Regions from separate parts of the Photorhabdus stackebrandtii genome, predicted to be linked through region 2. Evidence: predicted binding sites of a transcription regulator. Region 2 holds the regulator's gene; each other region holds the start of a gene.

Region 1 (4,577 bases), on a different contig from region 2:
AGGCGGGTCTGTATGTCCAATGGCATATCGCCAATTTCATCAAGGAATAGTGAACCGCGATTGGCCTGTTCAAATCGTCCATGACGTATTTGGTTGGCACCGGTAAAAGCCCCTTTCTCATGACCAAACAGCTCTGATTCAATTAGATCTTTGGGAATCGCTGCCATGTTAAGTGCAATAAATGGCTCATTGGCTCTTGGACTGTGGCGGTGCAAGGCATGAGCCACTAGCTCTTTTCCTGTACCGGATTCGCCATTAATCAACACACTGATCGAAGAGCGGGAAAGGCGGCCAATAATGCGGTAAACATCTTGCATAGCAGGCGCTTCACCTATCATGTCGGAAACCGGTGTAATGACCTGTGGGTTTTTAGCGGGTTGATTCTGTTCGCGGGAGTGGCTAAGCGCGCGTTCCAGCAGTGCGACAGCTTCATCAATATCAAAGGGTTTTGGTAAGTAATCAAAAGCGCCTTGTTGATAGGCACTGACTGCGGCATCCAGATCAGAATGGGCTGTCATAATAATGACCGGCAGCAACGGGTGACTCTGCTTAATATTATTTAGCAGGTGTAAGCCGTTCATTCCCGGCATACGGATATCAGAAATCAGGACATCCGGTGTGCTTTGGGTCAGTGCAGTCAGTACGCTATCAGCGTCTGCGAAACTGATGCATTCCATCCCCGCGCTACTTAGCGCCCGTTCAAGTACCCAGCGGATTGAGTTGTCATCATCAACGATCCAGATTTTTCCTCGTTGCATAGCTATCCTCTATTTCTTGATCGGTAAGTAGATAGAAAATTCTGTGTGCCCCGGCCAACTGGTAAATTCTATTTTACCAGAGTGCTGATCTATCAAATTGCGGGCAATGGATAGACCAAGACCCGTTCCGCCTTCATGAGCACTAACCATCGGGTAAAACAGTGTGTCCTGAATCTGTGGCGGGATACCTGGTCCGTTGTCTTCCACATCTATTCTGGCGGCCAGACGATAGCGCTGACCATGCAGGGTGATTTGGAACGCGGTCCGGGTACGCAGGGTAATGGTGCCACCCTGTGTGCCCAGAGCTTGCAAGGCATTACGGGTGATGTTCAGCAGCACCTGCTCAATTTGATCCGGGTAGTGAGCCAGTTCCGGCAGACTTGGATCGTAATCTTTTATCAGTGTGACATTATCCGGCATTTCCAGCGAGACTAATTGATAGACCCGTTCAGCAACATAATGAATGCTTTGTTTAATTTGTTCGCCCGGATGTTGTGGGCCAAGTAATCTGTCTACCAGATGACGCAACCGGTCCGCCTGTTCAATAATCACCTGGGTGTATTCCTGCAAAGCAGGATCAGGCAGCGCTCTTGAAAGTAATTGCGCAGCTCCCCTCAGCCCGCCGAGAGGATTTTTAATTTCATGTGCCAGCCCCCGAATCAATTCCCGTGCTGCTATCTGCTGGGCTTGTTGTACCTGCTCTTGACTTAACCGGCGTTGACTATCCATAGGTGCCAGTTCCAGCAAAATAAACTGCCCGGAAATGGGTTGGGCACTGAGCGACATAATATGAGAGCGGTTATTAACCACTAACGTCACTTCGTTGTCAGTAAAACTCTGACCGCTGACTAAACTGGCGTGCATCAGCTCTGTATCCAGTGAAAAGTAACTGAACAGCACCGGAAGAGGTGTACCTAATAGTTTACGGGCGCTCTGAGCGAATAGTTGCAGCGCTGCATGGTTGGCATAGCGGATCACGAGATCGGTATCCAGCACCAGTACGCTGTTAATCAGTGAGTTTAATATTTGCCCGGTATCGGGTAGGTTTTCCGTTTTCATTTACACTCCCGCACCTTTTTGGTGCACTGTATCATATTCGAGCGTAAGGCCCAGTTAAAGTCTGAACTTTGGGGGCAGGAAAAGGGCCCATCCGAAGATGGGCTAAATGTTTCACGGCAACAAAAATGATCAGCGGGAATGGCGCTGCTAATTACACACTGTAATACAGTTCAAACTCCAGTGGATGTGGTGTCAGGCGGACACGCTCCATTTCACTGTTTTTCAATTCAATATAAGCATCAATGGCGTCATCGGTGAATACACCACCACGGGTCAGGAACTCGCGGTCAGTATCCAATGCTGACAGTGCTTCATCCAGAGAAGAAGCGACGGTTGGGATCTCTTTGGCTTCTTCCGGTGGTAGGTCATACAGGTTTTTATCCATCGCATCACCCGGATGGATTTTATTGATAATACCGTCAAGGCCAGCCATCAACTGAGCGGCAAATGCCAAATAAGGGTTAGCTGCCGGGTCAGGGAAACGTACTTCAATACGGCGGGCCTTGGTGCTGGCGACAACCGGAATACGGATGGATGCAGAACGGTTACGGGCAGAGTAGGCCAGCATAACCGGTGCTTCGTAGCCCGGAACCAGACGTTTATAAGAGTTGGTTGTCGGGTTGGTAAATGCGTTCAGTGCACGGGCATGTTTGATAATACCGCCGATGTAGAACAACGCCAGTTCGGACAAACCACCGTATTTGTCACCGGCAAACAGGTTGGCGCCGTTTTTAGACAGGGACATATGGCAGTGCATGCCGGAGCCATTATCACCAACCAGTGGTTTTGGCATGAAGGTGGCGGTTTTGCCAAAATTGTGCGCCACATTATGTACGACGTATTTGTAAATCTGGGTTTCGTCAGCCTTTTTGGTCATCGTGTTGAAACGAGTAGCAATTTCATTTTGACCGGCAGTGCCAACTTCATGATGGTGAGCTTCCACAACCAGTCCCATCGCTTCCATTGTCAGGCACATGGCTGAACGTAAATCCTGAGAAGAATCAACCGGAGGCAGCGGGGCGTAACCGCCTTTTACCGCAGGTCGGTGGCCTTTGTTACCGCCTTCGTATCGAGTTCCGGAGTTCCATGCTGCTTCAATATCATCGATATGGTAATAGGAACCAGACATAGAACTGCCGAAGCGTATGTCGTCAAACAGGAAAAATTCAGGTTCTGGACCACACAGGACGGTATCTGCAATGCCGCTTGAGCGCAAAAAATCTTCAGCGCGTTTGCAGATGGAACGTGGATCACGTTCATAGCCTTGCATCGTGCCAGGTTCCAGAATGTCACAACGCAGTATCAGAGTGGCATCATCAAAGAACGGATCAAGCATCGCTGTACTTGGATCTGGCATCAGCACCATGTCGGATTCGTTAATACCTTTCCAACCGTGAATTGAAGAGCCATCGAACATTTTGCCATCTTCAAAGAAGTCCGCATTAACCTGATGAGCAGGAATGGTCATATGTTGTTCTTTGCCTTTGGTATCAGTGAAACGCAAATCAATAAACTTCACCTGATGCTCTTCAATCATGGTTAAAACATGTTCAGCGGACATACTCGGTTTCTCCTGGTTTGTGTCGGTCTTGGTAAAATGGTTTTAGATTAAGACTTAAAGAAAACACAGTTACATTGTTTTACCTTAACAAGGCTATTTACGCGTTTGCAAACTTGTTGTTGTAAAAAACAATCTTATTAGATGAGGAAAACAATTGCGAAAAGCGTGCCAACTTTCTGACACCTTGCAATATACTGTGTTATGGGTATCCCCATGGGGGAATACTTTAATATTCAGGAAAATTGCACTGTATTAGTGCGATTATGTTACTATCCTGCACCCTGTCGGTGCATTTTTATCAATAGTGCATCTTTTATAGGCGTGAAAGGGATCACAATTCCATTTGTATCAAGTTGTTAAGAACAGATTCTTGTGATCCTGTTTAGTCCCTCGACCAATGTGTGTACAATAGCGCGCTATTTCTAAATGCCTGAGGCAAAGTTTGTGATCGAAAAATTGCGTAATATCGCCATTATCGCGCATGTTGACCATGGTAAAACTACCCTGGTTGACAAGCTGCTGCAACAATCCGGTACTTTCGGTGACCGTGCGACAGCGACAGAACGTGTGATGGACTCCAATGATCTGGAGAAAGAGCGTGGAATTACTATCCTCGCAAAAAATACCGCCATTAAATGGAATGACTACCGTATTAATATCGTAGACACTCCGGGACATGCTGATTTCGGCGGTGAAGTAGAACGTGTTATGTCTATGGTTGACAGCGTATTGTTGCTGGTCGATGCCATGGATGGGCCAATGCCTCAGACCCGTTTTGTAACTCAAAAAGCGTTCGCTCATGGTTTGAAACCTATTGTGGTTATCAACAAAGTTGACCGTCCTGGCGCACGTCCTGATTGGGTTGTCGATCAGGTGTTTGACCTGTTTGTAAACCTGGGTGCGACTGACGAGCAACTGGACTTCCCAATTATCTATGCATCTGCACTGATGGGAATTGCCGGTATTGAGCATACTGATATGGCCGAAGATATGACTCCGTTGTATCAGGCGATTGTCGATCATGTAGAGCCACCGAAAGTTGACCTTAATGGTTCATTCCAGATGCAGATTTCTCAGCTGGACTACAACAACTATGTTGGTGTTATCGGTATTGGTCGTATCAAGCGTGGTACGGTTAAACCAAACCAGAACGTGACGATTGTTGATAGCGAAGGTAAAACCCGGAACGGCAAAATTGG
Region 2 (4,577 bases):
GCGGTAAGAGAACTTTGTGATTTGGTGCTTTTCGCTCAGAATAAGCTGGAAGAGGCCAAAGGATTATCAATATAGTAGGTTGAAGCGAAACGAGAATGGATAAAATCAAATCCTGGCTGGCTATAATACTAGCGTTAATCACCCTGGCGTTAATTGGCTGGAACTTATCTGATTCAGACGAGACTAACTCATCTTCCGCTACAGATAACAGTCAGCCAACATACCAAAGTCAGGAAACCATAACTTTTGTCTATGATCCTACTGGTAAGCTGACGTACAAACTGGTCGCTGATGACGTCCAGAATTATGCTGAATCAAAACTTACCTGGTTTACTAAGCCGGTATTAATTACATATGACTCAAATGCCATTGCTACATGGACAGTTCGTGCTAACAAAGCCAAACTGACCAACGACAGAATGCTCTATCTTTACGGAGATGTGCAGGTTGACAGCTTGACTGATACGGCACAATTACAGCGTATTACCACAGAAAATGCTATCGTCAATCTGGTCACTCAGGATGTTTCATCTGACGATCAGGTCACACTGATTGGCGTAGGGTTGAAATCCGTCGGTATGAAAATGCGTGGCAATCTGCGGAACAAAACCGCTGAACTGATTGAAAAGGTTAACACCTACTATGAAATCCAACATGAACAACAGAATCTGTAATACTCTTATTGCCTGTGCCATTTTTACAGTCAGTCTTCCGGCTCTGGCACTGAAAGATGACACCCAGAAACCAATTTCTATTGATTCTGCTAAGCAATCCCTTGACATGACCGGGAACACTGCCACATTTACAGAAAATGTGATCGTTAAACAGGGCTCTATTGATATCCACGCCGACAAAGTTGTTGTGACTCGCCCTGATGGCGATTCTAAGAAAATGGTTATTGAGGCATTTGGTAATCCAGTAACTTTCTATCAGCTACAGGACAACGGCAAACCAATCAAAGGCCGCGGCGCCAAAATGCGTTACGAAATGGATAAAGAACTGGTTACTCTCACTGGCAACGCCTATCTGGAACAGTTAGACAGCAATATAAAAGGCGACCGTATCACTTACCTAGTCCCAACCCAGCAAATGGAAGCGTTCAGTGACAAAGGTAAACGAGTGACAACCGTTTTGTTACCTTCTCAATTACAAGAAGAAAGCCCTGCGGTTAACAACAAGAGTAAATAACGAGATATGGCAATACTAAACGCAGAAAACCTAGCAAAAGCTTACAAAGGCCGTAAGGTCGTTGAAAATGTCAGCTTAAACGTGAACTCCGGTGAAATTGTTGGTCTGCTTGGTCCGAACGGTGCAGGGAAAACCACGACTTTTTATATGGTTGTAGGTATTGTTTCACGGGATGCCGGGACAATTACCATTGATAGCGAAGATATCAGCCTGCTGCCGCTTCACGAACGGGCGCGCCGTGGTATTGGCTATTTACCTCAGGAAGCTTCTATTTTTCGTCGTCTGAGCGTATTCGACAATCTGATGGCTGTATTGGAGATCCGTCAGGATCTGACTCAGGAGCAACGGAAGGAACGTGCCGCAGAGCTGATGGAAGAGTTCCATATCAGCCACCTACGTGACAATCTTGGTCAATCACTTTCCGGCGGTGAGCGTCGCCGCGTAGAGATTGCCCGCGCGCTGGCAGCCAACCCTAAATTTATTTTGCTGGATGAACCTTTCGCCGGCGTAGATCCAATCTCAGTTATCGATATCAAAAAGATTATTCAACATTTGAGAGATTATGGGTTAGGCGTCCTGATCACAGACCATAACGTCCGTGAAACATTGGATGTATGTGAGCGCGCTTACATTGTCAGTCAAGGGCAGCTGATTGCTCACGGCACACCGCATGATATTCTCAATAATGAACAGGTGAAGCGCGTTTATTTAGGCGAAGGTTTCCGGCTCTAATTCAGCCAGGAGAATTGATTTAACGCTATGAAGCAAAGTTTGCAACTCAGGCTCAGTCAGCAACTGGCGATGACACCACAGCTCCAACAAGCCATTCGTTTGTTGCAACTTTCTACGCTTGAACTTCAACAGGAAATACAGCAAGCGTTAGAAATGAATCCTTTGCTTGAGCAGGATGAAGATCATCAAGAAATCAGTCATCAGGAATCTCCTGACAACGAAACCGACGTTATGGATACGCTTGATGCCCTACAACAAAAAGATATGCCAGATGAGTTGCCACTGGATGCCAGCTGGGATGAAATTTACACCGCGGGTACGCCTTCCGGTACACGTAATGACTATAGTGACGACGACTTGCCACTTTACCAAGGTGAAACAGTCCAAACCCTGCAAGACTATTTAATGTGGCAAGCAGAGCTGACCCCTTTCACAGAAACAGATGCAGCAATTGCTACATCAATTATTGATGCCGTAGATGATACAGGCTACCTTACTGTACCACTGGAGGAGATCCTCGCCAGCATTGGCGACGATCAACTGACTCTGGCAGAAGTGGAAACCGTGCTCAAACGGATACAACATTTTGATCCCATAGGTGTCGCTGCCCGTGATCTGAAAGATTGTCTACTGATCCAGCTATCCATGTTTCCACCAGAAACACCTTATCTGAAAGAGGCGAAACTGATCGTCTGCGAACATCTGGAGTTACTGGGTAATCGGGATTTTCGCAATTTAATCCGCTTAAGTCGCTTAAAAGAAGATACACTGAAAGAAGTGATTGATTTAATTCAGTCACTTGAACCAAGACCTGGCCTGGCGGTAAACACAGGTGAATCAGAGTATGTCATCCCTGATGTGCTGGTTCGAAAAGAGAGTGAACACTGGCAAGTAGAATTAAATACAGATAGCATTCCCCGTTTACACATTAATCAGCAGTATGCGGAACTTGGGCAACATACACACAATGAAAATGATAGTCAGTTTATCCGCAATAACCTACAGGAAGCTAAATGGCTTATCAAAAGCCTGGAAAGCCGAAATGATACTCTACTGAAAGTTACGCGCTGCATTGTAGAGCAGCAACAGGAATTTTTTGAACATGGCGAAGAACATATGAAGCCCATGGTTTTGGCAGATATTGCCTTCCAGGTTGATATGCATGAATCTACCATTTCCAGGGTGACTACCCAGAAATTCCTGCACAGCCCACGTGGCATTTTCGAATTGAAGTATTTTTTCTCCAGCCATGTTAATACAGAAAGTGGAGGCGAAGCCTCTTCAACTGCAATACGGGCTTTGGTGAAAAAACTGGTAGCAGCGGAGAACTCCGCCAAACCATTAAGTGACAGCAAACTGACGAGCATGCTAGCCGATCAAGGCATTATGGTTGCCCGACGGACTGTCGCAAAATATCGAGAGTCGTTATCCATTCCGCCATCAAACCAACGTAAGCGTTTGGTTTGAAATGAACAGAGAAGGAAGACAATATGCAACTCAAAATAACTGGTCACCATATTGAAATTACTGATGCATTACGCGACATTATCACTGCAAAATGCAGCAAACTGGATCAATATTTCGACAGGATCAACCTGATTCAGGTAATCCTCCGTGTGGAAAAGGTACAACAAATCGCCGAAGCCACGATACATATTAACGGAGGCGAGTTGCACGCATCCTCAGAACATGAAGATATGTATGCAGCAATTGATGGACTGGTCGATAAACTAGCTCGTCAGTTAACCAAACATAAAGATAAACTGAGACAACATTAACAGTTATTTAACAATAGCTGTAGTAAAAACAGCGGAGTCTTGCTGTAAAACAGTGCACAAATACCGGATGCCACAGATAACCTATGGCATCCGGTATCAATAAGCACCTAAGCGAATAGAAAAATGAATAACCAAGCAGATTTACTACTAAGCTCTGTACTTTCCCTCGAATGTACACGCAATAATGTACATTGTTCGAGCAAAAAACGGGCTTTAGAGATTATCAGTGAGCTGGCATCTAAACGGCTTAAATTACCCGAGAATATCGTATTTGAAGCAATATTAACCAGAGAAAAAGTAGGCACTACTGGAATTGGCAGTGGTATTGCTATCCCTCACGGTAAGCTGGATGAAGAAAGCTCAGATCAAGCTGTTGGCGTTTTCCTCAATCTGGAGCAACCCATTGCTTTCGATGCCATTGATAATCAACCAGTCGATTTGCTGTTTGCTTTACTGGTTCCAAACGATCAATGCCAGACACACTTACACACATTGTCATTAATTGCCAAACGCCTTGCAGATAAAAATCTCTGCCGTCGTTTAAGATCGGCACAAAGTGATGAAGAACTTTACGCAATTATCACTGAATAGCTGTTGCAATGAATGGAAAGCAACAGATAACAGTGGCTCATAATAATAACCACTGAGAAATTAAGGGGAGTCGTCTCATGGTGCTGATGATAGTCAGTGGCCGTTCCGGTTCGGGTAAATCCGTTGCCTTGCGCGCACTGGAAGATATGGGTTTTTATTGTGTAGACAACTTGCCGGTAGTGTTGCTGCCGGAATTAGCAAATACACTGGCTGACCGCGATATTTCTGCTGCTGTCAGTATTGATGTAAGAAACATGCCGGAATCCCCCGAAGTTTTCGAAGAAGCCC
Region 3 (4,577 bases), on a different contig from region 2:
TTGAAGAAGCATTGGATGACGAGGAAACTACTGAGGAAAATAAAGATGACTAAGGTTTGCCGATTGTGGCCGTCTCTGAAACGTTTGCTGGTTTATGGAAAAAATTATCGTAAGCCGTTGGGGGTAGCGGTACTGATGCTGTGGGGGGCTGCAATTGCGGAAGTCAGTGGTCCGATTCTGATTAGTTACTTTATCGATAATATGGTTGCTACGGGTAATATGCCAGCAGGAGTGATTATTGGGCTGTCTGTAACCTTTATTGCTCTGCAACTGATTACGGCCGCATTACACTATTTCCAGACTTTATTGTTCAATCAAGTGTCAGTTGATGTAGTTCAGCAACTTCGTACTGATGTGATGAATGCAGCATTACGCCAGCCTCTGAGTGCTTTTGATAATCAACCGGTAGGGCAATTGATTTCCCGTGTAACGAACGACACTGAGGTCATTAAAGATCTTTATGTCAATGTGGTTCCTACGGTATTTCGCAGCATTGCATTGATTGGTGCGATGATGATTGCCATGTTTATACTCGAATGGCGTATGGCACTGATTGCAATTCTTATTTTTCCTGTCGTGTTGATTGTCATGGCGATATACCAGCATCTAAGTACGCCAATTGTCCGGCGGGTACGTAGTTATTTAGCTGATATTAATGATAATTTTAATGAGGTCATTAATGGAATGAGCGTTGTTCAGCAGTTCCGGCAGCAGGCTCGTTTTGGTGAACGTATGTTGTCAACAAATCGTGCTCATTTTAAAGCGAGAATGCAGGCGCTGCGATTAGATGGGATTCTATTACGTCCATTATTAAGTTTACTGTCTACTATGGTGTTGTGCGGTTTTATTGTGTTGTTTGGGTTTAGTGGAGCAGGGGTGATTGGCGTCGGAGTATTGTATGCTTTTATCAATTACCTAGGGCGGTTGAATGAACCACTAATTGAACTGACCTCTCAGCAATCAATCCTGCAACAAGCTATAGTTTCTGGTGAGAGGATATTTGAATTAATGGATAGCCCTCAACAAGGTTATGGTATGGATAATCAACCACTATCCAGTGGTCGAATTGATATAGAAAATGTCAGTTTTTCCTACCGGGATGACAAAATAGTTTTACAAGATATTAATTTACAGGTTTCGGCTTATGGTTTTGTTGCTTTGGTTGGTCATACCGGTAGTGGAAAAAGTACGCTGGCAAATTTACTGATGGGATATTACTCGTGGCAGAAAGGGGAGATTTACCTTGACGGCCGGCCGGTATCATCTCTGTCTCATTCGGTATTACGCAACGGTGTGGCAATGGTTCAGCAGGATCCTGTCGTTCTTGCTGACTCTTTCCTTAGCAATGTTACGCTTGGCCGGAATATTTCAGAAGAGAAAGTTTGGCAGGTACTGGAAACTGTGCAATTAGCTAAGTTAGTGCGTACGCTTCCTGATGGCCTTCATACTATCTTGGGAGAGCAGGGCAATACGTTGTCAGCTGGCCAAAAACAATTGCTTGCTATGGCGAGAGTGTTAGTGCAAGCACCGCAAATTTTGATCCTTGATGAGGCGACAGCAAATATTGATTCTGGTACGGAACAGGCGGTACAACAGGCTTTACGATTGATTCGTCAGCAAACAACATTGATAGTGATTGCTCACCGTTTGTCCACTATTGTAGAGGCTGATACTATTCTGGTGCTGCATCGTGGTGCAGTTGTTGAACAGGGACACCATCAACAATTATTGGTAAGACGTGGGCGTTACTATCAGATGTATCAGTTACAACAAGTAAGCGATACATTAAATGAATGTGGCGCAATCTCTGAGAAAGAGGTGTTGATTTAACTGGATTTGCACTAATTTGGTGCGCTAACGGGAGAGTACATTCGTTGCTCTCTTCTCTTCTTTTCTCCGTAATTTTTATTTACTCTATTATTATTTGATTTCTATATGTTTTTCATTTCTGGCACACCCCTTGCTATTCCCTTATTACAAACACAATCGACGGATGGCAGGGGGATATATGAAGCTCATTACGACAATTATAAAACCATTCAAATTGGAGGATATTAGGGAGGTTCTCTCTGGTCTTGGTGTTCAAGGGTTGACTATAACAGAGGTAAAAGGATTTGGTCGTCAAAAAGGGCATGCGGAGCTTTATCGTGGAGCTGAGTATAGCGTCAATTTTTTACCTAAGGTAAAGATAGATATTGCTGTAGCAGATGAGTTAGTTGAGGAGGTAATTCATGCGATTCAGCAATCAGCTTTCACCGGAAAAGTTGGCGACGGTAAAATTTTTGTCATCGAATTACAACAGGCTATCCGTATCAGAACAGGGGAGATTAATGATGCGGCACTGTAACTCACTGATAGAGACGATATATATGAAAAGACAATTCTCTGTGGCTACCGGTGTTGTGGCCAGTTTTTTACCCTCATTATCTCAGGCAGCAGAAGGCGTTGCTGATAGAGCTGATAATGCTTTTATGATGATTTGTACAGTGCTTGTTCTGTTTATGACAATTCCGGGAATTGCTCTATTTTATGGTGGATTGTTACGGAGCAAAAACGTTTTATCGCTGATGGCTCAGGTTATGGTGAGTTTTGCTCTGGTATGTGTATTGTGGGTGATTTACGGCTACAGCTTGGCTTTTGAACCGGGGAATGGTTTCTTTGGTGGCTTTAGTCAAATGATGTTAAAGAATTTGGCAGTTACGAGCTTAAGTGGCAATTTTTATCAGTTAATCCATGTGGCATTTCAAGGTTCTTTCGCTGGTATCACAGTCACTTTGATTATTGGTGCGTTAGGGGAGCGTATTCGCTTTCCGGCTTTGTTAATTTTCAGTGTGCTGTGGTTGACGTTTTCTTACTTGCCTATGGCACATATGGTTTGGGGCGGCGGTGTTCTTTCACAGGATGGCGCGTTGGATTTTGCTGGTGGTACAGTTGTGCATATTAATGCTGCTGTAGCTGGGTTGGTTGGTGCTTACTTACTGGGAAAACGCACTGGTTTTGGGAAAGAGGCATTTAAACCGCATAACCTGCCGATGGTCTTCATCGGTACTGCTGTGCTCTATATTGGCTGGTTTGGTTTTAATGCGGGTTCTGCTGGTGCGGCTAATGAGATCGCTGCTCTGGCATTTTTGAATACAATGGTGGCGACTGCTGCCGCTATTCTGTCATGGGTTTTTGCAGAATGGCTTTTCCGTAATAAACCTTCTCTTTTAGGGGCATGTTCAGGCTGTATTGCCGGATTGGTTGGTATTACACCCGCAGCAGGAATGGTTGGTGTTGGTGGCGCACTAATTATTGGCTTAATCGCGGGTTTTGCCGGGCTTTGGGGAGTGGTGGCCTTAAAACGGTGGTTACGCGTTGATGATGTGTGTGATGTATTTGGTATACATGGCGTATGTGGGATCGTGGGTTGCCTCCTGACTGGAGTTTTTACGGCGAAATCATTGGGCGGAATTGGTTATGCTGAGGGGATAACCATGTTGGAACAAGTTAGTATTCAGGCTTTTAGTATATTGATCTGTGTGGTTTGGTCAGTAATTGTTTCTTTTGTTGCTTTTAAAATAGCAGAGCTGCTGGTAGGGCTACGGGTTACTGTTGAAATTGAAAGAGAAGGTCTGGATATTAATTCCCATGGAGAGAGTGCTTATAATTAATTTGTGATATAAACAGGCAGCAATAAGACCATAAGTGTGATGCTGGTTTTTTTATTTGCTGCCTTTATTATTATCTGTTCCGTTTCCTGATTAGCCCTTCTTGTACAGTGGAAGCAACAAGTACACCTTCATGATTATAAATCTGTCCACGAACAAAACCACGGGCTCCAGAAGCTGATGGACTATCTATAGCATAGAGTAACCAGTCGTCTAGTTTAAACGGACGATGGAACCACATAGAGTGGTCAATAGTTGCTATCTTAATATTTTTCTCAAGGAACCCAACACCATGTGGCTGTAATGCTGTTGGTAAGAAATTAAAATCAGAGGCATAGCCGAGCAGATATTGATGCATAAAAGGATCATCAGGCATATCGCCATTACTGCGGAACCAAACATAACGTACAGGTTCTTCAGGTAGGTAATTGAATGGGCTGTAATATTTTACTGGTCTCATTTCCAACGGGCAAGGGTGGAGAAAAATACTCCGCATCTTCTGCGGCAGTAGATGCGACATTTTTTTCGCAATTTCGTCTTGAGGGATAAGTTCTTCTGGATAGGGGACATCCGGCATCATATTCTGGTGTTCAAAACTTTCTTCATGACTTTGGAATGAGGCGGTCATATAAAAGATAGGCTTACCATTCTGAATTGCACTGACTCGCCGGGCACTGAAGCTTCCTCCGTCGCGCAAGATCTCGACATCATAGACGATGGGTTTACTACTGTCACCCGGGCGTAAGAAATAGCTATGGAAAGAGTTGCTCATCCGGTCATCAACAACGGTTTGTTTGGCAGCATAAAGTGCCTGACCAATCACTTGTCCCCCGAAAACCTGAGGAAAGCCCAAATCTTTACTTTGCCCCCGGTAAATACCTTCCTCAATTTTTTCTAAATTCATCAAATTTATCAGATTCTTTAATG

What was found. The regulator sigma-54, encoded in region 2, starts transcription at its own class of promoters, with help from an activator protein. The targets are predictions, from matches to a motif close to GTTGGCACANNTTTCGCTNT.
Region 1: glnA (glutamate--ammonia ligase) is a predicted target of sigma-54. The motif match lies at 3,532-3,551, and genes of this name have one in related genera.
Region 3: glnK (P-II family nitrogen regulator) is a predicted target of sigma-54. The motif match lies at 1,948-1,967, and genes of this name have one in related genera.

What each region holds. Positions count from the first base shown of each region.
Region 1 is NZ_PUJV01000010.1:96,681-101,257, forward strand. It holds gene glnG (nitrogen regulation protein NR(I)) at 1-758, opposite strand, end outside; gene glnL (nitrogen regulation protein NR(II)) at 768-1,817, opposite strand; gene glnA (glutamate--ammonia ligase) at 1,969-3,378, opposite strand; gene typA (ribosome-dependent GTPase TypA) at 3,805-4,577, shown strand, end outside.
Region 2 is NZ_PUJV01000006.1:121,456-126,032, reverse strand. It holds gene kdsC (3-deoxy-manno-octulosonate-8-phosphatase KdsC) at 1-75, shown strand, start outside; gene lptC (LPS export ABC transporter periplasmic protein LptC) at 96-674, shown strand; gene lptA (lipopolysaccharide ABC transporter substrate-binding protein LptA) at 655-1,188, shown strand; gene lptB (LPS export ABC transporter ATP-binding protein) at 1,195-1,920, shown strand; gene rpoN (RNA polymerase factor sigma-54) at 1,948-3,387, shown strand; gene hpf (ribosome hibernation promoting factor) at 3,411-3,698, shown strand; gene ptsN (PTS IIA-like nitrogen regulatory protein PtsN) at 3,822-4,289, shown strand; gene rapZ (RNase adapter RapZ) at 4,367-4,577, shown strand, end outside.
Region 3 is NZ_PUJV01000012.1:60,127-64,703, forward strand. It holds gene C5470_RS12105 (SmdA family multidrug ABC transporter permease/ATP-binding protein) at 1-53, shown strand, start outside; gene C5470_RS12110 (SmdB family multidrug efflux ABC transporter permease/ATP-binding protein) at 46-1,830, shown strand; gene glnK (P-II family nitrogen regulator) at 2,009-2,347, shown strand; gene amtB (ammonium transporter AmtB) at 2,370-3,653, shown strand; gene tesB (acyl-CoA thioesterase II) at 3,724-4,577, opposite strand, start outside.